Regions from separate parts of the Pseudaeromonas sp. HNCC25DJ182 genome, predicted to be linked through region 1. Evidence: riboswitches for the same ligand, from Rfam matches in the RefSeq annotation. Region 1 holds a riboswitch; the other holds the start of a gene.
The links. Region 1 has a riboswitch for thiamine pyrophosphate ahead of thiC (phosphomethylpyrimidine synthase ThiC). Riboswitches for the same ligand answer to the same signal wherever they lie in the genome.
Positions count from the first base shown of each region.

Region 2: another riboswitch for thiamine pyrophosphate. It lies ahead of thiB (thiamine ABC transporter substrate binding subunit); the one in region 1 lies ahead of thiC (phosphomethylpyrimidine synthase ThiC).

Region 1 covers NZ_JBVAYG010000003.1:231,581-243,223, reverse strand. Annotated here, with positions in the region: gene ACZYUB_RS04470 (glycosyltransferase family protein) at 1-847, shown strand, start outside; gene ACZYUB_RS04465 (sigma-54-dependent transcriptional regulator) at 872-2,260, opposite strand; gene ACZYUB_RS04460 (ATP-binding protein) at 2,392-2,823, opposite strand; gene ACZYUB_RS04455 (STAS domain-containing protein) at 2,820-3,164, opposite strand; gene thiH (2-iminoacetate synthase ThiH) at 3,362-4,477, opposite strand; gene ACZYUB_RS04445 (thiazole synthase) at 4,487-5,281, opposite strand; gene thiS (sulfur carrier protein ThiS) at 5,284-5,529, opposite strand; gene ACZYUB_RS04435 (HesA/MoeB/ThiF family protein) at 5,526-6,419, opposite strand; gene thiE (thiamine phosphate synthase) at 6,412-8,178, opposite strand; gene thiC (phosphomethylpyrimidine synthase ThiC) at 8,175-10,085, opposite strand; TPP riboswitch at 10,255-10,356, opposite strand; gene ACZYUB_RS04420 (DUF3157 family protein) at 10,537-11,106, shown strand; gene ACZYUB_RS04415 (nuclear transport factor 2-like protein) at 11,218-11,643, opposite strand, start outside.
Region 2 covers NZ_JBVAYG010000006.1:12,609-24,251, forward strand. Annotated here, with positions in the region: gene galM (galactose-1-epimerase) at 1-128, shown strand, start outside; gene ACZYUB_RS06480 (aldo/keto reductase) at 199-1,197, shown strand; gene ACZYUB_RS06485 (ABC transporter ATP-binding protein/permease) at 1,413-3,119, shown strand; gene ACZYUB_RS06490 (transglutaminase domain-containing protein) at 3,226-4,290, shown strand; gene ACZYUB_RS06495 (PilZ domain-containing protein) at 4,254-4,505, opposite strand; TPP riboswitch at 4,618-4,708, shown strand; gene thiB (thiamine ABC transporter substrate binding subunit) at 4,770-5,750, shown strand; gene thiP (thiamine/thiamine pyrophosphate ABC transporter permease) at 5,770-7,368, shown strand; gene thiQ (thiamine ABC transporter ATP-binding protein) at 7,365-8,141, shown strand; gene ACZYUB_RS06515 (PhoH family protein) at 8,343-9,725, opposite strand; gene parM (plasmid segregation protein ParM domain-containing protein) at 10,138-11,184, shown strand; gene ACZYUB_RS06525 (hypothetical protein) at 11,189-11,643, shown strand, end outside.

The DNA of each region.
Region 1 (11,643 bases):
TCGCGATACCCAGCACTACCTGAACATGCATGCCCCCGTGTTGGTATTTTTAAATCCGGACGCCAACCGTCTGGCAGAAAATTTAGGAATTCAATCGATCGTCTATTATCGGGATGAATACTCGCTCCCCCGGCCAGATGACGATTCGGCGCAGTGGCTTGAAACGCAACTGATCGCCAAAGCCAGTCTGCTGATTGCCCCCTCCCGGCAACAGGCGGCCAAGTTACCCGCCTACAAGACGGTGTTGCTGCATCATGAAAACAAGACCTCCTGGCAATCTCGTCCTCGTGACCTGCCCAAGGGGCGCCCCATCATCGGTTTTCATGGTCCCTTGTCGGAACAACTGGACTGGGAATTACTGGAAAGCGCAGCTAAACGCCGTCCCGACTGGTATTGGGTCTTGATCGGCCCCCGTCAGAGTCCGCATCTGGATCGCCTGTTGCAGCAACGTAACGTGTTCTGGCTCGGAGAAAAGAGTGTCGAACAGTTACCGGCTTATCTGCAACATTGGCAAGTCACCCTGATGCCTTACCACAACACGGCAGAAATCTGCCAATGTCCTCCCCTGCAACTGGAGTGGGCCTTGCGCAGTGATAATCCTTTGGTCGTGACGGCTCATTTTAAGGGACTTCCGTGTTTCAAGCCCTTGCTCAGCCGGATCGATACCATGCATGAGCTGTGCGAACTACTCCCCATAGTCGGAGGGCCACCCCCACATCCTTCACATAACCCGGTGACACCGCCTCGTGGCTCGGGCCTGGAACAAAGGATTAACTCACCCTCCGGATCCAGCTCGAAACACTGGGACGCGGATGAGTTGGGCCTGCTCCTCGATAGCATGCAATGACAAGAGCAGATTACTCCCATCCGGTTAATGCTCCCCGGACTCCCATGCCAGTCGCTTGCGATAGATGGTCGAGGGGCTCAACTCCAGCAGGCTGGCAGCCTGAGGAATGTTACCCCCGCATTGGTTAATCGCATGTTCGATCGTCTCTTTTTCCACCAACCACATGGGCCGGATCGGTGAGTCTGCAACGGGTAAATCAGCGGGAGCTTCCCGAGTGAAACGCTCAGCGGGGATCCATTGATTCAAGGGCGGCGGTAACATGCCCGGTTGCACCACATCCCCTTCATGCAACACGACAACATTGCGGATGACATTCTGCAACTGACGGACATTACCCGGCCACGTATAGCCGAGCAGTATGGATTCAGCTTCATGACTGAAGCCGGTGAAGTGCTTGCCCTCTTCGGCAGAAAACTGGCGGAGAAACTGCCGGGCAATCTGTAACACATCCTCACCCCGCTCCCGCAGCGGTGGTAGCACCACCGGGATCACGTGCAAACGATAGTAGAGATCCTCACGAAAACGTCCGGCTTGCACCTCGACCAGGGGATCCCGATTGGTCGCACACACAAAGCGCACATTCACCGTATCCAGCTTGCTACCACCGACCCGCTGATAACTCCCGGTCTGGATAAACCGCAGCAGCTTGCTTTGCAGATCCAGCTCCATCTCGCAAATTTCATCCAAGAAAAGGGTTCCACCGTCCGCGCGCGCCGCGGCCCCCAGCCGATCGGCGAGCGCACCGGTAAATGCCCCTTTCACATGACCGAAGATTTCGCTTTCAATCAAGTCCCGCGGAATAGCCGCGCAATTGAGCACCACCAATGGTTGATCTCGCCGCGGACTGAGCTTATGTAGGGTTTCGGCACACACCTCTTTACCGGTACCACTTTCCCCGGTGATGAAGACAGTAGCCTTACTCGGGGCCGCGCTTTCCAACATATGGTAGACCCCCTGCATAGCCAGGGAGCCACCAATGAAGCCACCGAACTCATTCCGGTCATAGTTGGCGCGATAGGTCTCGACCAGATAGGTGAGTTGCTGGTGGCGGGCCGCGTTACGCGCCGTGGTGCACAATCGCTTGCCATCAAATGGCTTGGTGAGAAAATCAAAGGCGCCCTGACGCATGGCATCGACCGCTATATCTACCGAGCCATGGGCTGTCACCATCACCACGGTACAGGGAATATGTCGTTCATTGATAAAACGCAGTATCTCCATCCCCGAGATATCCGGCAGTTCCAAATCCAGCAGCACAACCTGGGGCAACTGTTTTTCCAGTTGCTCGAGAACCGGTAATCCCCGGGCAAAATGCACCACGTCAAACGGCTCGCTACGCAGATAATCCTGATACAGCAAGGCTAGGGTCAGGCTGTCTTCAACCAAAAAAATCAGGGGACGAGAAGAAGTCATGACGATGCTCCGGTCAACAGGTTGCTCTATTGGGTCTAACAGAGAGCTGGAGCAACAACAAGCAAGAGCAGCGTCTTATTCTGCTTGTGTTAATGGGATCATAGTTGGCCGAGGCCTCACCAACCGTTGTTTCATGCGGCCAGTGGCAAGCTGTAGCGATTGGTACCCACCACGCGTTGATAGCGTAGTGCCGGAAGAGTGGCCCTCAACAACGCCAGGCCATAGCCCGAGACCCGCAACCTCGCCCCCTGATGCCAGGTTCGGTAGGCCAGATGAGCGTGCCTGATGGGATCAAAGGCGCCACCGTCATCCTCCAACTGCAACCAGATGACCTTGTGTTGCCGGCACAGGACGAGATGTATTCGATGGGCTGATGGCTTGGCATGGCGCACCACGTTGGTCATCAGCTCGCTGATGCCCAGCAGTAACTGTTGTTGGCAGTCAGGCGCCATGCCCAGAGTCACCAGCATAGCCGCCAACTCCTGGCGCAAAAAACGGATCCCCTGAAGCGTCGCGCAACCATGGCATTGCCAGATGAGCCGAGCGCCAGGATACACACTCATACGGTACCATCCGTTATCCCCTGCTGATAATCGGTCACCGAGCCATAGCAAGGCACACTGCGATCGATATGCAGCAGTCGCAGCAGCTCTCTGGGTTGACCGGGTCTACACACCAGATGCAGATAACAACCGGCGTTGAGCAATCGTTTGTAGAGAAACACCAAGGCTCCGATGCCGGATGAATCAATGAAGTGCACTTGGCTCATATCGACCAGCACCTCCTCCGCGCATCCCGGCATACGTTCCAGGATCGGCGTTAACTCTTCACAGGCCAGAGCATCAAAGTCCCCTTCCAGAGTCAGGACTTGAGTCGACTCCAAAAAGGACAGCTGGTTTTTCATGATGAACCTCCACGAGTACGCAGACAGTCTGCGCTTTGCTTGCCAACTCCTGAGGCTATCGCAAAGGTCATGCCAGGCCCCAAAGAGCCGTTTCGGGGAAAATTGATCCAAAAAAAGCCTCCGGAGAGGCTTTTTGCTGTGCAAATTGCAACACCAGGACCCTCGGGCTGCATTTTGCAACGTCAGAGCACTATGAGTTATCGACTCCAGTCCCGCGCACTGGCTTCACGCCAGATCACCTCCAAGCCAGCATCGCGGATTGAACTGGCCACTCGCCGGGCGGGACGATCGTCATGAATGGCAAATTGTTCCAATTCTTGTTGAGGGCGGACATACCCCCCGGGTTGGGTACTGGACCCCGCGCTGACGCTGGTGATCCCCAACGGGATCACGCCATCACGAAACTCAGCCGACTCACGGGTTGAGAGCGAGAGCTCCAATTCCGGATCCAGCAACCGCCAGGCGCAGATCAGTTGCACCAGTTGCCGGTCGCTCATCGGATGTCCAGGATTGAAACCGCCGGTACAGGGACGCAACCGCGGAAACGACATCGAGTAGCGACTGGTCCAGTAGCGTTTGCGCAGATACTCAAGATGATGGGCCAGCATCAAGGAGTCGGTACGCCAATCAGCAAGCCCGAGCAGAGCGCCCAGTCCGATCTTGTCGATGCCAGCCGCACCGAGTCGATCCGGAGTCTCCATCCGCCAACGCATGTCCTGCTTCTTGCCTCGCAGGTGGTGTTCGGCGTAGGTGGCTGGATGGTAGGTCTCCTGATACACCATGACTGCATCCAGCCCTAATTCAATCAGCTCGCGATACTCTTCGGTGTCGAGGGGCTGAACTTCCATCATCAGGTAACTGGCATAGGGTTTGACGACCGGCAACATGCGCCGGAAATAGTCCATCCCCCCCTTGGTCTCATGCTCACCGGTGACCAGCAATAGATTCTGATAGCCCATCTGCTGGATCACCGCACATTCGGCACGAACTTCCTCCTCATCCAGGACTTTGCGCTTGAGTTTATTGCTCATGGAAAAACCGCAATAACTGCAGTCATTGGCACATAGATTGGTCAAATAGAGCGGCAAATACATGCTGACACCTTGTCCGAAGCGCTGCCGCGTCAATCGCTCCGCCTCGGCCGCCATCTGCGGCAAAAAAGGCTCGGCCGCGACCGAGATCAGCGCGGCAAAATCCGTCAGATCCCGGCGCTCGCGATGCAAGGCCCGCTCGACATCCGCCGGGGTTGATTCCGTGATGGCCTGTTGCAACCCTGTCCAATCCAGCTGTTGCCAGATATCGTAAAAGCTCATCGCCACTCCTCAGCTTAAGGAAGCCAGAAAACTACTCAATGGGCTGGATGCCTCGGCCACCATGCGCCTCGACGCCAGACCCGCCTCATAGGCCAACCTTCCGGCCTCGACGGCTAGACGAAACGCCTGCGCCATCTGCTGCGGCTGGCTGGCGACGGCAATCGCGGTATTGACCAGGACCGCATCCGCCCCCAGCTCCATGGCCTCGGCCGCATGGGAAGGAGCCCCAATGCCGGCATCAACCACCACAGGAACGCCAGATTGCTCGATGATGATTTTCAGCATCTCCCGGGTGCTGAGCCCCTGGTTTGAGCCAATCGCTGCCCCGAGTGGCATCACAACCGCACACCCCACCGCCTCCAGATGCTTGCACAACACGGGATCCGCGCTGCAGTAAGGCAACACCACAAAGCCATCGGCCACCAGTTGCTCGGCCGCTTGCAGAGTGGCAAGGGGATCGGGCATCAGGTAGCGCGCATCGGGATGGATCTCCAGCTTCACCCAATTCGTTCCGAGGGCCTCACGGGCCAGATGAGCAGCATAGACAGCCTCTTTTGCCGTTCTGGCCCCGGAGGTGTTCGGCAGCAGATGTACCCCCAATTGCGTCAAGGGCGCCAGGATCTGCTCGTCCTGTCTCTCCAGTTGAACCCGGCGCAAGGCCATGGTCACCAGCTCGGAGCCGGATGCCGCAATCGCGCTCGACATCATCTGTGCCGAGGCAAACTTACCCGTCCCGGTGAAGAGCCGGGAGCCGAATCGCCGACCGGCAATGATCAGCGGTGTCGTCCTCGATTGGTCAGCCATGGTTAGCCTCCTGCGATCGCTTGGAATAGTTCAATCTCATCCTCTGGCGCAACAAGCCGTTGTGCCCAGGTTGAACGCGGTACCACCTGTTGCCCGATGGCAACAGCCACACCGGCACGAATTGACGCGGTGCAACTGCCAGCGTCCGCTTCCGGCATGTGGCCGATATAGCCCTCCTGCCGCAGTAACGTCTCCAGCGTCAGTTCCGGTTGCCAAACCCGAGGCTGGCCATTTAATACAAAGTTCATCGGCGGTGCTCCATCGATTCTGTGGCTATCGGCATTACATGGTTCTTTGCGGTGGGGGGATTCGGTGGGCGACAGACGGGGCAGCAGGGATCGGCCCGCAAGGCGACGCGCTGCCAACGGCCACTGAGGACATCAACCTGCTGCAGGTGCCCGACTGCCGGGCTCGGCAGGCCAAGCAGGAATTTCATCGCCTCCAATGCTTGCAGTGCGCCGACCATCCCGGCAAGCGGCCCGATAATTCCGGCACTCTGACAGTTCAAGGCTGGTTCCTCCTGCAATGGATACAGACAGTGGTAACAACCAGGATCATGCTCGTTTTCCGAGATGGCGTTCGGGCGATAATCGAACAACAGCAAGGAGCCTTGCCAACCTGAGACGGCGGCACTGAGCAGCGGGATCTGCAACTCGACACAGCCGCGATTAAGCAGTTGACGTGTGGTCATGTTGTCGGAGCAGTCCAGTACCAGATCGACGGCTTGACCATCTGGTTGTAACAGCTGGCTTCCATTTGACTCAGTAAGAGCCGCAGCGGCATAACATCTGATATTCGGATTAAGCTGCGCCAGACGCTTGCGGGCGGCGTTGCGTTTGGGTTGCTGCAGATCGGCAGATGTGTACAGGATCTGACGCTGCAAATTGCTTGTCGCCACCACATCGTCATCGCTCAGCCAGAGCTGGCCAACACCGCTTGCGGCCAAATAGAGGGCCGCCGGTGAGCCCAGCCCCCCCAAGCCGATGATCAGCACCCGGGCTTGCCCCAGGCGTTGTTGCCCGGGCTCGCCAATTTCTGGCAGCAACATCTGCCGGCCGTAGCGACGCCAACTCATCTCATCCTTTGCCGCAGAAGCCCCTGTCGTTGACAAGCGTTCCATTTGCGAGTGATCAGTCATGGCAAGCCTCCACGGATCTAGGGCTCTGCTCTTGCTGCAGGCGCTGGTCAGGATAGCTGGCTTGCGCAGCAGCTAGGCTCGCCATCGGTGTGGCGACGACATAGGACACAACTGCATCAGACAGCGCGGCATCCGGCGACAGGGCATCCCCTGTCCCCACCAGTGCCAGCAAGGCGCGAGTCACCCCATGCGGATCGACGGCCTCGGTGATCGCCGTGACCAAGGCCACCGAGCCAACACCTGTCGCGAGCACTACCGGGACCCGGGCTTGGCTAATACCGCCAATCGCCACCGTAGGAACATCCGACAACAGCTCCGCGTAGCGGCTGAGCCGCAGCAGCCCCTGGGGTGCCGAGGGCATCTGCTTAGTGGTCGTGGGGAAAATATGGCCTAGCGCGATGTAGGAAGGGCGCAGAGCCAGGGCACAGGCGAGTTCATGGTAGCCATGGGTTGAGAGCCCCAGCCGTAGTCCGGCACGCTGAATAGCCGCCAGGTCGGCCTGTAGCAGATCCTCCTGCCCCAGATGCACGCCATAGGCACCATGCCGAATGGCCAGTTGCCAATAGTCGTTGATAAACACCCGGGCCTGATACTGCTGGCCCAAGGCGATAGCCTCCTGGATCTCCTGCTCCAATCGGGGATGGTACGGATCCTTGATGCGCAGTTGCACGGTACGCACGCCCCAGGCCAGTAATTTTTCGATCCAGACCGCTGAATCCACCACCGGATAGAGCCCTAGCCGGCGCGGACATGGTGCAAATGACTCGGTGGGCAAGCTGGCAGTCGATGCCTCCGTCGCTGCAAAACCGAGCGGCGATACACCGCATAGTCCTAATCTCCGGGACAAGGCACTGCCCGGCAGCACTAACTGCGGAAAATACTCTCGCGTCACAGGCCAGCCGAGATGGGCAATCGGCCCAGGCCCCTGCCCGATACCTTGGGCTGCTGCTAGCCCTTGTTGCACATAGGCGCGGGCCAGGGTAATGGCATCGACTAGCTCATAGTCCTGCGCCACCAGTGCGGCAATCGCTGAGGCGTAACAACAGCCGGTGCCGTGCCCATGCCGGGTGTCCAGTCGTGGCAGCGCCAGCCAGAAGCTCTGCTGCTCATCGCAGAAATAATCCAGACACCAATCCCCTTGCCAGCTGGCGTGCCCCCCTTTGACCAGCACCGCCTTGAGACCGCGGCGACGCAGTTGCTGCGCCGCGTCCACCAACTGCTGGGGCGACGAGATGGCAACGCCGGTCAAGCGCTCTAGCTCGGGCTGGTTGGGGGTGAGCAAATCCAGCTGCGCAAACAGCATATCCACGCTCTGGAGCAAGTCCGGGCTCGCCATGGCCTGACCCACACTGGCGATGGCCACCGGATCATAAACCACGAACGGAGTCTTGCCGGATGCCACGTTCTGGGACGAGGTTGAGTCAACCTTGCTGGCTCGCCAATGCGCCAATCGCTTGGCAAGAACCTCCAAGTGCAGGCGCGAGGGCAACAGCCCAATCTTGATCCCGTCGGCCGGTAGATCGGCCTCCAAGGCATCGAGCTGACTGACAAAGGTTTGCATCAACACGGCGTCGACACCGATCACCCGGGTGGAATTTTGTGCCGTGATGGCCGTAATCACCGAGCAGCCATGTGCCCCCAATTGCTGACAGGTCAGCAGATCGGCCTGGATACCGGCCCCCCCGCCAGAATCCGAGCCCGCAATGCTCCAGACAATCGGCCGCGGGCTCACCGGATAAGTCTCATGTGGCTTGCTCATGCCTGTACCTCAAGTCCGCCTACTGGCTGTGGTTGGTATAGTTCGGCGCCCTGTTCACGAAACCGCGAAGCCTGTTCGGCCATGCCCGCTTGTTGCTGTTGTGCCAATTTGGCGGCTTCCAGATCCCGCACTTCCTGACTGATTTTCATCGAGCAGAATTTGGGACCACACATGGAGCAAAAATGCGCGACCTTACCGGACTCTTGCGGCAAGTCCGCATCGTGATAAGCGCGCGCCGTCTCTGGATCCAGGGCCAGATTAAACTGGTCCTCCCAACGAAACTCGAAACGCGCCTTGGACATGGCATCATCCCGCAGGCGGGCCCCAGGGTGACCCTTGGCCAAGTCGGCGGCATGGGCGGCAATCTTGTAAGCAATCAGACCTTGCTTGACATCCTCCTTGTTCGGCAATCCCAAGTGCTCTTTGGGCGTCACATAGCAGAGCATGGCGCAGCCGAACCAGCCAATCATGGCGGCACCAATGCCGGAGGTGAAATGGTCATACCCAGGCGCTATATCGGTGGTCAGTGGTCCCAGGGTATAAAATGGCGCGCCATGACAATGCTTGAGCTGCTCATCCATGTTCTCCTTGATGAGATGCATGGGCACGTGACCCGGCCCTTCGATCATCACCTGAACGTCATATTCCCAAGCAATTTGGGTCAATTCCCCCAGAGTTCTGAGCTCGGAAAATTGCGCCTCATCGTTGGCATCCGCAATCGAGCCTGGCCGCAAACCATCGCCCAGCGAGAGCGCCACATCGTACTGGGCACAGATGGCGCAGATATCGCGGAAGTGCTGATACAGGAAATTTTCCTGGTGATGGGCCAGACACCATTTGGCAATGATAGAGCCCCCCCGGGAGACGATCCCGGTAACCCGCTTGGCCGTCATCGGCACATAAGCCAGCAGCAGACCGGCGTGGATGGTGAAATAATCCACACCCTGCTCGGCCTGTTCGAGCAGGGTATCCCGCATCACCTCCCAACTGAGGTGTTCAGCGATGCCGTTGACCTTTTCCAGCGCCTGATACATGGGGACTGTGCCTATCGGCACCGGGCTATTGCGCAGTATCCATTCCCGGGTCTGATGGATATGACGCCCAGTCGACAAATCCATCACGGTATCCGCACCCCAGCGGGTGGACCAGACCAGTTTCTCCACCTCTTCCTCAATGGAAGAGCTCACCGCTGAATTACCGATATTGGCGTTAATCTTGACCAGAAAATTGCGGCCAATGATCATGGGCTCGGCCTCAGGATGATTGATGTTAGCCGGAATAATGGCGCGCCCGGCCGCGACCTCGGCACGCACAAATTCGGCGGTGATCCCCTGTTCGCCTGCTGCCAGCTGGCGCTGATTTTCCCGTAGCGCAATAAACTCCATCTCCGGGGTGATGATGCCGGCTCGCGCATAATGTAACTGAGTGACACAAGCCCCCGCCTTGGCCCGGCGCAGGTCAGTTCGCCGTTGCATGACCGGAACCTGAGGCGCCAGGTTGTCTTGTTGTGTCCGGGTGTAATCCGAGGTGGGTTGCGGAATGATCTCGGTATCCTGACGCTCGGCAATCCACGCTGCTCGCAGTGCGGGGAGACCTCGAGTCACATCAATCGGCTGCTCCGGATCACCGTAGGCGCCTGCGGTGTCATAGATCAATACGGGGGCATTGGGCTCATAGCGCGGTGCATCGGATGAGCCGCCCACCAGTGATGGTGCCAGGTGGATGCGTCGCATCGGCACCCGGATATCAGCGCGCGATCCCGGCAGATAGATCCGGTCTGAATTGGGAAATGTCTGCCCTGCCAGCTGGGTAATGTAGTGGTGTGCCTGCTCCCGCCGGACGCGACGTGAAGGCGATGGGGAGCTGGTAGACTCGGAAGATATGGCCGTAGAGATAGAGGTCGACATAGCAAAATTCACCTTATTAAAAAGAGGGCGTGATTTGCTTGTCTGGAGTCGTGTTGGCTGGGAGTAACAATCTGTGATGTGCAGATTTCAACCGCGGTATAGCCGGTTGCGGCAAGGAGTTGCTCTGCTTGCATCCGGACATTCCAGATCACGAGAAGAGGGGAAACTCTGATGCCTTACCCTTGTATCCCTTCGCAGGTTCTAGCCTGATCAGGTTCAACGGATCCCGAATTAACGGTCTCAGCCCAGTGGGGCACTCCGACAAGATGGGCTCGAGTATGCCGTGACTGGATCCACCGACACAAGTCGGATCAGCAATATTTTTCCCGGCGATCGCGCGATCCCTGTCACCGCCCTACCATCACAGCACCATGCATTCCATCGTGGTTTGCCGATCCCCATGCCGATATACTCCCGGATCAATGACCACAGTTCATCCTCAGAGAGCCCTATGAAAGCACCTTCTATCCTGCTGTTATCCTTGTTGGCGAACAGTATCAGCCAGGCCGCAGTCCTGTCAGAAACCAAGCTCCCGGATGGCCGCCAGATCCAGATCCATGATGATTTCACCTGGAGCTATGTCCTCACCGAGGTGTCCGCCAAATCCGCACCGGTAGCCCAGAGCTCTGGCGCAACCAGTACGCCGACTCCATCTGCCGTACTCACCCCGCAAGCCATCGCCGATCCGGCCATGCTCGGCACCATAGCCGCAGATGGTGTCAAATTAACCCTGCAGAGCACGCAAAAAAATGACGATCAGTTGGGACTGAACATTCAAGTCAGCAACCTGGCCACCGGCAGCGTGGTCAAGATCCTGGGGCTGGTCAGCTTCTACTCCCAGCAGGGCCAGTTGTTGGCGCAGCATGAGGTTTCGTTCTGGCAGGCCGAATACCGGCTCCCCGATACCTATCTACGAACCCAGCAGACTCGACCATTTCGCACGCTTTGGCTGCCGGCTCCTGATGGCAACAGAAGCCCTTTAGTTCGGCTGGAAATAATCAGTGTCGAAAGGCGCTCGTGATATAACAGCTGACACCAGAAGATTCACAATCGCATTTATTACGTTAAATGCGCGAGCAACCGCTACCCGGTGACTATTGGAACCGGGTCTAGCGTCATTAGCTGAAAGTTACTATTGCTCTGAACTGATGCAATGTGCGCGCTCGATAGGAGGCAAAACTTCTGCGGCGGGTTGTCCTGAGCGGTAAATCCACTGACTACGCCAAGGAGGAGCCATGAAGCTCTCTGGCCAGTATTCCAGTTGCTTGACGATCTTGCCCTTGTGCACCGTACTGAAAGTGATCGCTCTGGCTTGTTGGACACCATCGGATATAAACACATTCGTGACCACCTGATCGCCCTGCACTAGCAAGTTCTCGATCTTGAATTGCCAAGGACCAAACGATGGATAGTGAATATTGATCATCGCGTAGTTCCACGCCCCCTGGACAACTTCTCCAGATTGAGGCCATGTGCATTCGAAGTTATCGCCCAGCCATTCAGTAGCACCAAAAAAATCGTTTAAATCCATCCGCTGCCAAAATGCCAGCACCACCTC
Region 2 (11,643 bases), on a different contig from region 1:
ACGCCGGTGTGGCGCTGGAGCCCCAGTTCCTGCCGGATAGCCCTCACCATCCGGAGTGGCCGCAGCCCGGTTGCTGGCTGGAGCCCGGTCAGCAGTTCGAACACCATATCCGCTATCAATTCCGCTGAGCTGCTGTCACTCTCTAAGGGCCGATTTTCGGCCCTGTTTTTTTAATGCATGTCCCGATCAGGAGTTGCCATGACCACCCTCTACCAAGCTTGTGATCAGCGTTATCAGCAACAACCCTATCGTCGCAGTGGCCAGCATGGCTTGCGTCTGCCCGCCATCGCCCTGGGTCTGTGGCACAACTTCGGTGGCGTCAACAGCGAGGAGTCCTGTCGCACGCTGCTGCGACGCGCCTTCGATCAGGGCATTACCCATTTCGATCTGGCCAATAACTACGGCCCGCCACCCGGCAGTGCCGAGTCCATGTTCGGCACCCTGCTGCAGCAGGATTTCCTGCCCTATCGGGATGAGCTCATCATCTCCAGCAAGGCGGGCTATGTGATGTGGGACGGTCCCTATGGCGATGGCGGCTCCAGCAAGTATCTGTTTGCCAGCCTGCATCAGAGCCTCAAGCGCACCAGGCTCGACTACTTCGATATCTTCTATCACCACAGACCCGACCCCAATACGCCGCTGGAAGAGACCATGGCGGCCCTGGCGCTGATGGTACGCCAGGGCAAGGCGCTGTATATCGGCCTCTCCAACTATCCGGCCGAGCTCGCCAGTCGTGCCGCCGGCTTGTTGCGCGATCTGGGCACCCCGTGCCTCATCAACCAGCTGAAATACTCCATGCTCGAACGCAGCATAGAGCCGCAGACTTTGCCCGCCTGCAGCGCAGCCGGCATGGGTTGTATTGCCTTCTCGCCGTTGGCCGGTGGCCTGCTCAGTGACCGTTATCTCAATGGCATACCGGCCGACTCCCGGGCGGCCAGCGCCAGTCCCTTCCTGAAACCGGAGCAGATCACCGCCGAACGTCTGGCATTGCTGCAGCAGCTCAACCGCATAGCCCAGGATCGTGGCCAGAAGCTGTCGCAGATGGCCCTGCAGTGGGTACTGCGGGACCCGGCCGTCACCTCGGCACTGATTGGTGCCAGCCGGAGCAGCCAGATTGATGATGCGATTGCCGCGGTTCAGGCTCCCGCACTGGATGCCGATACCCTGACACGTATCGAGCAACTGCTGAGCGCCTGACGCCCGCTCGAACATCCAGTCGGAACCGCGCTTGCGGTTCCGGCTTGCCATCCCACACCCGCTCAATCAGGGCTCAGCCCCCATAAATCGCTGAATCATGAGCGGTTTATCGTCCATTCATTGATTTGTCGCCTCAGGCTCGGTCACAATCAGCCGCAGTGGCCCATGAGCGCCATCCAGTTGCGATGACTGGTTTTTATAGGGAGTGTTGGTTTATGAGTGCAAATCCACCGGTCAAACACCTGTGGCCCAATTTCTGGCGTCTACTCAAGCCCTATTGGGTGTCGGCCGAAGGCCGCAAAGGTTGGCTGTTGCTGATGGTCATCCTGACCCTGATGGGCGGCAGTGTGTATCTCTCCAAGCGCTTCAATGAGTGGTACAACACCTTCTACAACTCGCTCCAGGATTACAATCTGCCCGGCTTCACCGACAGTCTGGTGATGTTCTGCATCCTGGCGACCATTCATGTCGTGGTCGCGGTCTACCTCTCCTACTTCCAGCAGATGCTCAGCATCCAGTGGCGACAATGGCTGACCGACCACATCATGGCCAGCTGGCTGGATAAGGGAAATTACTACCGGCTGCAGTTGACCGACCGTCAGACCGATAACCCGGATCAACGGATCGCCGAAGATATTGCCCAGTTCGTCAGCAGCACCCTCGACCTGTCACTGAGTATCCTGCGGGATGTGGCCATGCTGTTTACCTTCCTGATGGTGCTGTGGACGCTCTCGACACCTCTGGACTTCACCCTGCTCGGACACGCGATCCACCTGCCTCAGGGCTATATGGTGTGGTTGGCGCTGGGATATGCCGTGGCCGGTACCGCCCTGACCTTCCTCATCGGCCGCCCGCTGGTGAGACTGAACTTTAACCAGCAGCGCTTCGAGGCCGACTTCCGTTATTCGCTGATCCGCCTGCGGGAAAACGCCGAATCCGTTGCCCTGTACAAGGGAGAACAAGAAGAGGGCAAAATCCTCGGTCTGCGCTTCGGCAGTGTGGTGAAAAACTACTTCCAGCTGATGCGGCGTCAGAAAAAACTCGGCTTCTTCACCCTGGGCTACAACCAGACTGCGGTGATCTTCCCCATCCTGGTCAGTGCCCCCAGCTATTTTGCCAAGGCAATCCAGCTCGGTGGTGTCATGCAGATCCTCAATGCCTTCGGCAAGGTGCAGGATTCGCTCTCGACCCTGGTCAACAACTTCACGGCGTTGGCCCAGTGGAAAGCAGTGGTGGATCGTCTGGCCACTTTCCAGCAAGGCATTGACCATACTGAGCAATTGCCGAGCCTGGATCCCCAACGCGAGGGCGCTGGCCTGAGCCTGCAAGGGGTGACGGTGCGGACTCCTCAGCACAGTGCCCTGATGTGTGATGGTAACTGGCAGTTAGCGGCCGGAGATTCGGTGCTGATCCAGGGGCCATCCGGTTGTGGCAAGTCGACCCTGTTACGCACCCTGGCGGGTCTGTGGCCCTATGCCGAAGGGCAGATCAGTTTTCCGGCCAACGGTCGTGTGCTGTTCCTCAGCCAGAAGCCCTATCTACCCCTGGGCACTCTGCGCGAAGCGCTCTGCTACCCGCTCCCGCCCCAGGACGATAGCGTGCTGAGCCCACTGCTGGCCGAGGTAGGTCTGGAGCGTCTCGCCGCCCGGCTGGATGACAACGAGCCCTGGTCCCATATCCTGAGTGTGGGTGAGCAACAACGCATCGCCTTTGCCCGCGCCCTGCTGGTTAAACCAGCCCTGCTGTTTATGGATGAAGCCAGCTCGGCGCTGGATGAAAGCAGCGAAGCGACCCTCTATGCTCTACTCAAGGCTCGGCTGCCTGCGACTATTCTGGTCAGTGTTGGCCACCGCAGCACCTTGCAGCCGTTCCATAGCCGTCTGCTGCGCTGGCAAGAGGGCGGTCACTGGCAATTAGCTTAAAGAAGTCGCCAGGAAGGCGCTGCAGGGATGGCGCCGGGAGGCTGACCGGCGTCAGCTTCCTTCCGCTGGATGACCCCGCGCAGCGCTCGAACCTGGAGACAACGGATTGATACGAGATCCCCAAGGCTGTAGCCGCCCCCCGCACTACGGACCAGGAGCCATCCTGGTTCTGGGCTGTTGCATGCTGCTCGGCCTGTTGCCCAGTGCTCCAGCTCTGGCTAAACAACTGAGTTTCAGCCGGGATGGCTTGACGCTCAATTATCGCTGGCAGCCTCCCTCGAGCGCGGCACAAGGCGCCGCGCAAACTCAGGAGCCCCAGAGCCAAGAGACACAGAGCAAAGAGACGCAGAGCCTCAGCCTGACATTGCCAGAGCAGAGCGAGTTGCGTTTTTTTAGTGCCTGGCGTCCTGATGCGGCGCGTCGCACCCTCTATACCCGGCTACTGCGCAGTGCTCGTCAGCAGTGGCCCGAGGTGCGTTTCGAACTGAAACGACAAGATCCCTGGAGCCTGGCGATCCATACCCGGGATCCCGCCCAGTTGGCCAAGGTACAGCAGTGGCTGGCGAATGAAGAGAAAAGCCAGTTTGATCTCCTGCTCAAGGAGAACTATCTGATCGCCACCAGTGACCCTCTGGGTCAGGCCGGAATCAAACCGGATCATGTGCGCATCATAGACACCAGCAGCAGTGAGTTGGGGGATGTGGCGGAGGCCTTATTGCAAGCTGCAGGTGGCGAGCAGGTCGAGCCGCGACAGTTGCTGAATTTTTTGCTGGCGTTTGTGCAGTCCATTCCCTACGACCGCCTGCAAAGCAGCGGCGGACAACGGGGGACCGGTTATCTGCTACCGAAACAGGTGCTGGAAAATAATAGTGGCGACTGCGACAGCAAGGTGGCCCTGCTGGCGAGCCTGTGGCGCTACCTGAAGCCCGAAATTCCGCAAGTGCTGTTGTTTGTGCCCGACCATGCCCTGCTGGGCGTGGCCCTACCGGCCCAGGGGCAGGACGAGACGCTGGTCGCTGGGGGCTATTCGCTGCTATTGCTGGAGCCCACGGGTCCGGCCGAATTACCGGCCGGACAGATTGGTGAGCAGAGTCGACTCTATATCAAGACCGGCCGCTACATGGCCGAGCCGGTTCAGGCCACCGAGACAAACTCGACACCGAGCCGGTAAATCGGCTCATGGGGGGTCGCCCGGATCACCCGGGCTTGCGCCTGGAACGGTGGTAGCAAATTGCTGCTGGTCGCCAGACTGACCAGCAGTTCGTCCCCTTCCCGGATCCCGTCCTCCTCGACCTCGATGGACATACCATTGGCACTGAGATCACGACAGATCCCGGCCAACCGACGGTTGCCATGAATGACTGTCACCGGCGCATCAACCACCATGCGCATAAATGTTCGTCTTTCCTTACTATGGTCTGTCAGCACAGAGCCTCCTTATTGACACCATCAGCCGCCTTTGGCTGGTATTGTTCACAAAACGTTAATAGAATGAGGCCGTTTTCAAACGGGGTGCGGGCGTCCGCTGAGATCATACCCGCGAACCTGATCCAGGTAACACTGGCGGAGGAATTTGAGACGACATCGCCCCCTCCTCACGGAGAGGCGCAGATGGGACGCCTGCCGACACACATCACAAGGAGTCTCGACGTGCGCTCTCTACTCTTACTCTCCACCCTGCTCGCCACTACCACCGCCATGGCCAGCGAACCGCTGACCATCTACACCTATGACTCCTTTGCCTCGGATTGGGGTCCTGGTCCGAAAATCAAGCAAGCCTTCGAAAAACAGTGTGGTTGCCAGATCAATTTTGTGCCACTCGAAGACGGCGTGGCGATACTTAACCGGCTGAAATTAGAGGGGAAGCACACAAAAGCGGATCTGGTCATCGGCATGGATGAATCCATGTTGCCCGAGGCCCGTCGCAGCCAGCTGTTTGCCGCGCATCAGGTCGATATGACTCCGCTAGCACTTCCCGGCGGCTGGCAGGACGACACCTTCCTGCCCTTCGACTATGGCTACTTCGCCTTCGTTTACGATGGCAACAAATTGAAATATCCACCCAAGAGCCTGAGCGAGCTGGCCAGCCGCCCCGATCTGAAGATCATCTATGAAGATCCGCGCACCAGCACCCCGGGACAAGGCTTGTTGCTGTGGGTCAAGCAGACCCAGAGTGAGCAGGCCGCGGCGTACTGGCAACAGTTGGCCAAGAAAACGGTCACCGTCACCAAGGGCTGGAGCGAAGCCTACGGCATGTTCCTCAAGGGCGAAGCGGATCTGGTGCTCTCCTACACCACCTCGCCGGCCTACCACCGCCTGGCCGAACAGAAGCAGAACTATCATGCCGCCCTGTTTGAGGAAGGCCATTATCGCCAGGTGGAGGTTGCCGCCCAGCTCAAGAGTGCCCACCAGCCAGAACTCGCCGCCCGCTTTATGAAATTCATGCTCAGCGATGAGTTCCAGAGCCTGATCCCGACTGGCAACTGGATGTACCCGGTGACGAAGGTCGCCTTGCCTGCGGGCTTTAACCAGAACGAAACCCCGGTGAAAACGCTGAACTTTACCGAAGCCGAGATCGCAACCGGTCGCAAAGCCTGGCTGCACGAGTGGCGCGGAGCCGTGAGTCAGTAATGGTGTCCGGTCGAGCAGCATGAATTCACCGCTAGCCCATAAAGCCTGGTGGCTATCCGGCGCCGGGACGTTGCTACTGCTAGGCGTCTGCGGGCTGGGCCCCCTGCTGGCCTTGCTGCATGAGGGGGGGCTCGGCGCCGCCCCGCTGTGGCAGGATGCCTACCTGCGGCATGTGGTGCAGTTCAGTGTGCTGCAGGCCGGACTCTCCACCCTGTTGAGTCTGGGGCTGGCCATTCCGGTGGCGCGGGCCCTGCACCGCCGTCACTTTCCGGGGCGCGGTCTGCTATTGCGGCTGTTCGGCATCTCCCTGGTCTTGCCGGTCATCATAGCCCTGTTCGGGCTGGTCGCCGTGCATGGCCAACAGGGCTGGCTGCCACGACTGCTGGCGAATCTCGGTCTCCAGACCGGCTCCTATCTGTATGGGCTTGGCGGTATTTTGCTGGCCCATCTCTTTTTCAATATGCCACTGGCGGCGCGCTGGTTACTGTTTGCACTCGAAGCCGTACCGGCGGAAAACTGGCGCCTAGCCAGCCAGTTGGGCATGAAATCTGGAGCCCTGTGGCGATTGCTGGAGTGGCCTGCCCTGCGCGGGCAGCTGGCACCACTGGCCAGCCTGATCTTCGTGCTCTGTTTTTCCAGCTTCACCACTGTGATGGCGCTGGGTGGCGGCCCGGGCGCCACCACCCTGGAGGTCGCCGTCTACCAGGCGCTGCGCTTTGATTTCGAGCTGGATACCGCCGCCCAACTGGCACTCTGGCACCTGCTGTTGTGTGGCGCGGCGCTGGCCCTCCACCACCAGTTGGCTGCTCCGGCACCCGGTCAACAGCACAGATCCTCTCGGGCAAGCCGCCCCGATACCCGGCACTGGCTGGGGCTCGCCGTCGATTGCTTCTGGTTGAGCCTAGCTCTGCTGTTGTTTATCCCGCCGCTGTTGGCCATCGTCACGGCCGGGCTCAAACCGCAGCTATGGCAAGCTCTCACCTCACACCAGCTCTGGGCCTCACTGCTCACCTCGCTGCAGATTGGGTTGGGTGCCAGCCTGTTGGCTTGTGCACTCAGTCTAGGGTTGCTATTCAGCAGCCGGCATCTGCGGCAACGGCTTGGCCGGCCCCATGCCGCCACCCTGCTGGAATCCTCGGGCTCGCTGATCCTGCTGATCCCGACCGCGGTGCTGAGCACCGGGCTGTTCATCCTGCTACTGCCGGTGGCCGACGTGTTCGGCTTGGGGTTCTGGCTGGTGATGCTGCTCAATGGCCTCGCCTGTTTGCCCTATACGGTTCGCACCCTGCAACCGGCGCTACAACAAGCGGTACTGCGCTACGATCGTCTGGCCATGAGCCTGGGACTTCACGGCTGGAGTCGCTGGCGCTATCTGGAGTGGCCGCTGTTGCGTGCCGCATTGGGTCGGGCTATGGCGCTGGCGGCCATCTTCTCGCTGGGGGATCTGGGTGCCGTGGCCATGTTTGGCAGTGACGAATTGCAGACCCTGCCCTGGTTGCTGTTTCAGCAACTGGGCAGTTATCGCCTGGATGATGCCGCCGCCACCGCCTTGTTATTATTGCTGCTTTGCACCGGTCTGCTGTGGCTGGTCGAGCGCGGATTTGGAGATCCCCGATGAGCGCCCCCCCCGAGACAATTCCAGCTCCGGTTGCTGCCCCCGCACCTGCACCACAAGCAGCGAGCGACCAGGCCCTGCATTGTCAGAACCTGACGTTGACCCGTGACGGCGAGCAATTCCGTTTCAGTTTCGATCTACGACCCGGCGAGCTGCTGGTGCTGGTTGGCCCCAGTGGCGCCGGCAAGAGCACCCTGCTCGACTTGCTCGGCGGCTTTATCGCCGCCGATAGCGGAGCGTTACTCTGGCAACATCAACCCTTGCAGTCGCTGCCGCCAGCCGAGCGCCCATTCACCACACTGTTCCAGAGTCACAACCTGTTCGACCATCTAAGCGTGCGGCAGAATATCGGTTTGGGCGTGCGCCCTGATTTGCGCCTCAGCGCCGAGCAGTGGCAGCAGGTGCATACGGCAGCCGAGCGCCTGGGATTGAGCGAATTCCTCTCCCGTCTGCCGCCCCAACTCTCCGGCGGGCAGCAACAACGGGTGGCGTTGGCCCGGTCGCTGGTGCGGCAACGGCCGTTTCTGCTGCTGGACGAGCCCTTCTCGGCACTGGATCCGGCGCTACGCCACGAGATGTTGCGCGAAGTGCAGCAACTGGCCCATCAGCAACAGATTGGCATACTGCTGATCTCCCACCATCCGGAAGAGGCGCGCGGAGTCGCCGATCGTATCGCCCTATTGCAAGCTGGCGAGATCCGCTTTTGCGGTGCCGTCAGCGAACTGGATAACGCGACCAATAACGACATGGCCCTCTATCTCGGCCGTCGGAGCTGAGCTGGATAACCTAGCCAACGACATGGCCCACTCTACTGTTCTCGGCCGCCGGAGCTAAGCTGGATAACCTAGCCAACGACATGGCCCACTCTACTGCTCTGGGTCGCCGGAGCTGAGCTGGATAACTCCAGCAACAACAACATGGCCCGCTATTTCAAGCGGGCCATGGTAACCATGCAGGAATAAACGTCCGCGCTAAAACTAGAGGTTCTCTTCAGCAAACGAGGCCAGACGACTGCGCACCACACCGTTGAGATAGATGTTGGCGCTGCCTTCGAAATCCTTGAAGCGCTCGACGATATAGGTCAACCCCGAGGTGACAGGGCTTAAGTAGGTGGAATCGATCTGCGCCAGGTTCCCGGAACAGACCAGCTTGGTCCCCTCACCACAGCGGGTAATGATGGTTTTGAGTTGGGACGGAGTCAGGTTCTGGCACTCATCCAGCAGCACAAAGGTATTCTGCAGACTGCGGCCACGCATGAAGTTGACCGATTTGAACTGGATATTGGCCTTGTCCATGATGTACTGCAGCGAACTCTCCTTACTGACATCGTGCTTGTGCAGCACCTCCAGAGTATCGGTCACCGCCGCCAGCCAGGGCAACATCTTCTCCTCCTCGGTACCGGGCAAGAAGCCGATGCTCTCGGCAATCTCCGGCGTGTTGCGGGTGACTATGATGCGATCGAAGATGCCACGTTCAATCACCAGCTCCAGCGCCGCCGCCATCGCCAGCAAGGTCTTGCCGCTGCCGGCCGGCCCAGTCAGGATCACCAGATCCAGGGTCGGATCCAGCAAGGCATCCAGTGCCATGGCCTGGAATATGTTCTTCGGACTCACTCCCCAGGCATGACGCCCCATCAAACGTTCACGGCTGAGATCCTTGATCTGTAACCGCCCGGCTTCACGGCCATGCACACGCCCGGCAAAGCTGTCCGAATCATCGATCAGATACTGATTGATATGGGTGTTGCTCACCAGCGTCTCATCCACCCAGTGGAATACATCCCGCCCGCTGGAGACGCTCTCGCATTCACCGACCTGGTCCCAGAATTGTCCCTCGATGGTCTGGAACCCCTTGGCCAGCAGGCGAATATCATCAATCAGCTGATCGGTACGATAATCTTCAACCCGCTTGAGCCCGGCCCCCTTGGCCTTGAGCCGCATATTGATATCTTTGGTGACCAGCACCACGGTGCGGCCGGGGAACTTCTTCTGCAAGAAGAGGGCGGCATTGATGATGCGGTTGTCATTCTCCTTGTTGGTGAAGACTTCCTCCCCTTCCGGCAGATGATGGTCGGCAAAGATGGCGAGACGTCCGGTACAGTTCTCGCCCACCCGATTCCCCAGATAGATGCCTTCGGCAATCTGCTCCGGGGTGGCATCGCGGAACACATCTTCCATGGTGCGGATTGCTACCCGCGCCTCGCGGCTGACATCTTTCTGGCGATCCTTGATGTTGTCGAGCTCTTCGAGCACCGTCATCGGCACTATGACGTCGTGTTCTTGAAACGAGTAAATGGCGAGGGGTTCGTGCAGCAGAACATTGGTATCGAGAACATAGAGTTTACGATCGTCGCTCTCCATAGGCAGCCTCCTTGGACGGCTAGGTAATCCGGTTGATGACACACACATGTCAGTTAAAGCACAACCAGATGACAGGGCTATGACTCCACCCTACGCCGCCGTTCACAAAGCTGCAACACAGCATCCACAGTTTGAGTTGTCGCTCCCGTTTCATCGCTAATTCCCGGTAAGCACTCAGGATGGGGGCTTGTCCGGGAGTCCCCCGCCATCACCAGTTGCCACCCGCGCATGCAGCAGTAAACCTCCCTTCCGCACGGAAGGAAAATTTCCATGCGGAATATAAATCTGCGGAAATAAATTTCACCGCTATTTTATTCGACAAAACAAATCAAAAGGATAAAATACAACCAATATTATTCGGGCTCTGTGCTCAGAAGTCTGCCTGGATCTGCCACCTCATCGAGAAGAATGTATGTCTGTTATCCCCATGAAGCTGGCCATCGATGATGGCTCCACCAATGTTAAAGTCAGCTGGATTGAACAGGGCACGCTGAAGACCATAGTGTCGCCCAACTCGTTCCGCAAAGACTGGAAAAGCGCCGCCCTGCTCAAGGGACAGAAGGTGTTCAACTACACCATAGGCACCACCAAATATACCTATGACGCCACCTCGGATAAGGCGTTATCCACCACCCATATCGAGTACCAGTACGACGATCTGAATCTGCTCTCCGTGCACCATGCCCTGTTGCAGACCGGCTTGACCCCTTGCCCGGTACATATCATCGTCACCCTGCCGATCACCGAATATTACAACCCGGATGATTGCCAGAAGAACGAGTCCAAGATCGAGGCCAAGCGCCGGAATCTGATGCGCGACATCAGCCTGAACAAGGGTGAGCTATTCCAGATTGTTGATGTGGATGTCATGCCGGAGAGCCTGCCGGCGGCCCTGTCCCATCTGCTGAACGCCAACTGCAATGAATTTACCAAATCCCTGGTCATCGACTGCGGCGGCACCACTCTGGATATGGGCGTCGTAGTCGGCGAGTTTGACGATGTATCGGCCATCTACGGCAACAACGAGATCGGCGTCTCCATGGTGACCGATGCGGCGCGCAAAGCGCTGGCCGCGGCTGACAGCGACTCTAGCTATCTGGTGGCCAATGAGCTGATCAAGCGCCGCCACGATATGGCTTTCTTACAGAGCGTGGTCAACGATGAAGCCAAGATCCCCGGCATCCTGACCAAGATCGAGACCAAGATCCGCGAGTTAGGGGATCAGGTTGCCTATGAGGCCAAGAAGTTTGCCAAGAATCCGAACCGTGTCTATCTGGTGGGCGGTGGCGCCTCTCTGATTGCCGATGCCATTCGTTCAGCCTATACCACGCTCGGTGAGCGGGTCGTGTTGCTGGATAACCCGCAAAGTGCACTATCCCGCGAGATCTGCCTCTACCATGCCGATGAAGCCGCCCACGCGGTCAGCTCGCCGGTGCTGCTCGAGGTAGGTGATGAGTAATGGCGTGGCCAGAAAACTGAATCTGGCCCTCTACCTCAACCCGGAGACCTCGGAAGCCGACCGCTTTGCGGTCGGAGCCCTGCGCGAGTGGTACGACAAGGCCAAGCGCAGCCATCCGGATCGCACCTCCCTGGAGATGGTGGTACGGCTGTTTCATCGCGATATCTATCTGGCCGGACTCTATGTCCATCTGCTCAATCCGCGGCTGAGCCGTAGCCTGTCGGTGGCACTGGATCCCGAAAATCTGACATCCACCGCCTTCTGGCGCCAGTTGCATGCCTGTGGTCTGAGTGACGATGGCAGTGAAGCCAGTACCGCCGAAGAAGCGCTGTTTTCGCCATCCCAGCTGACCCAGTTGCAGCAGCTGCTGGCCGAGCAGAATGCCCATATCGTCGCGGTCCAGCAGGAGCTGCAACAGTTACGGCAGTTGGCGGACAACCAGGCGCGCCAGCTCAAGCG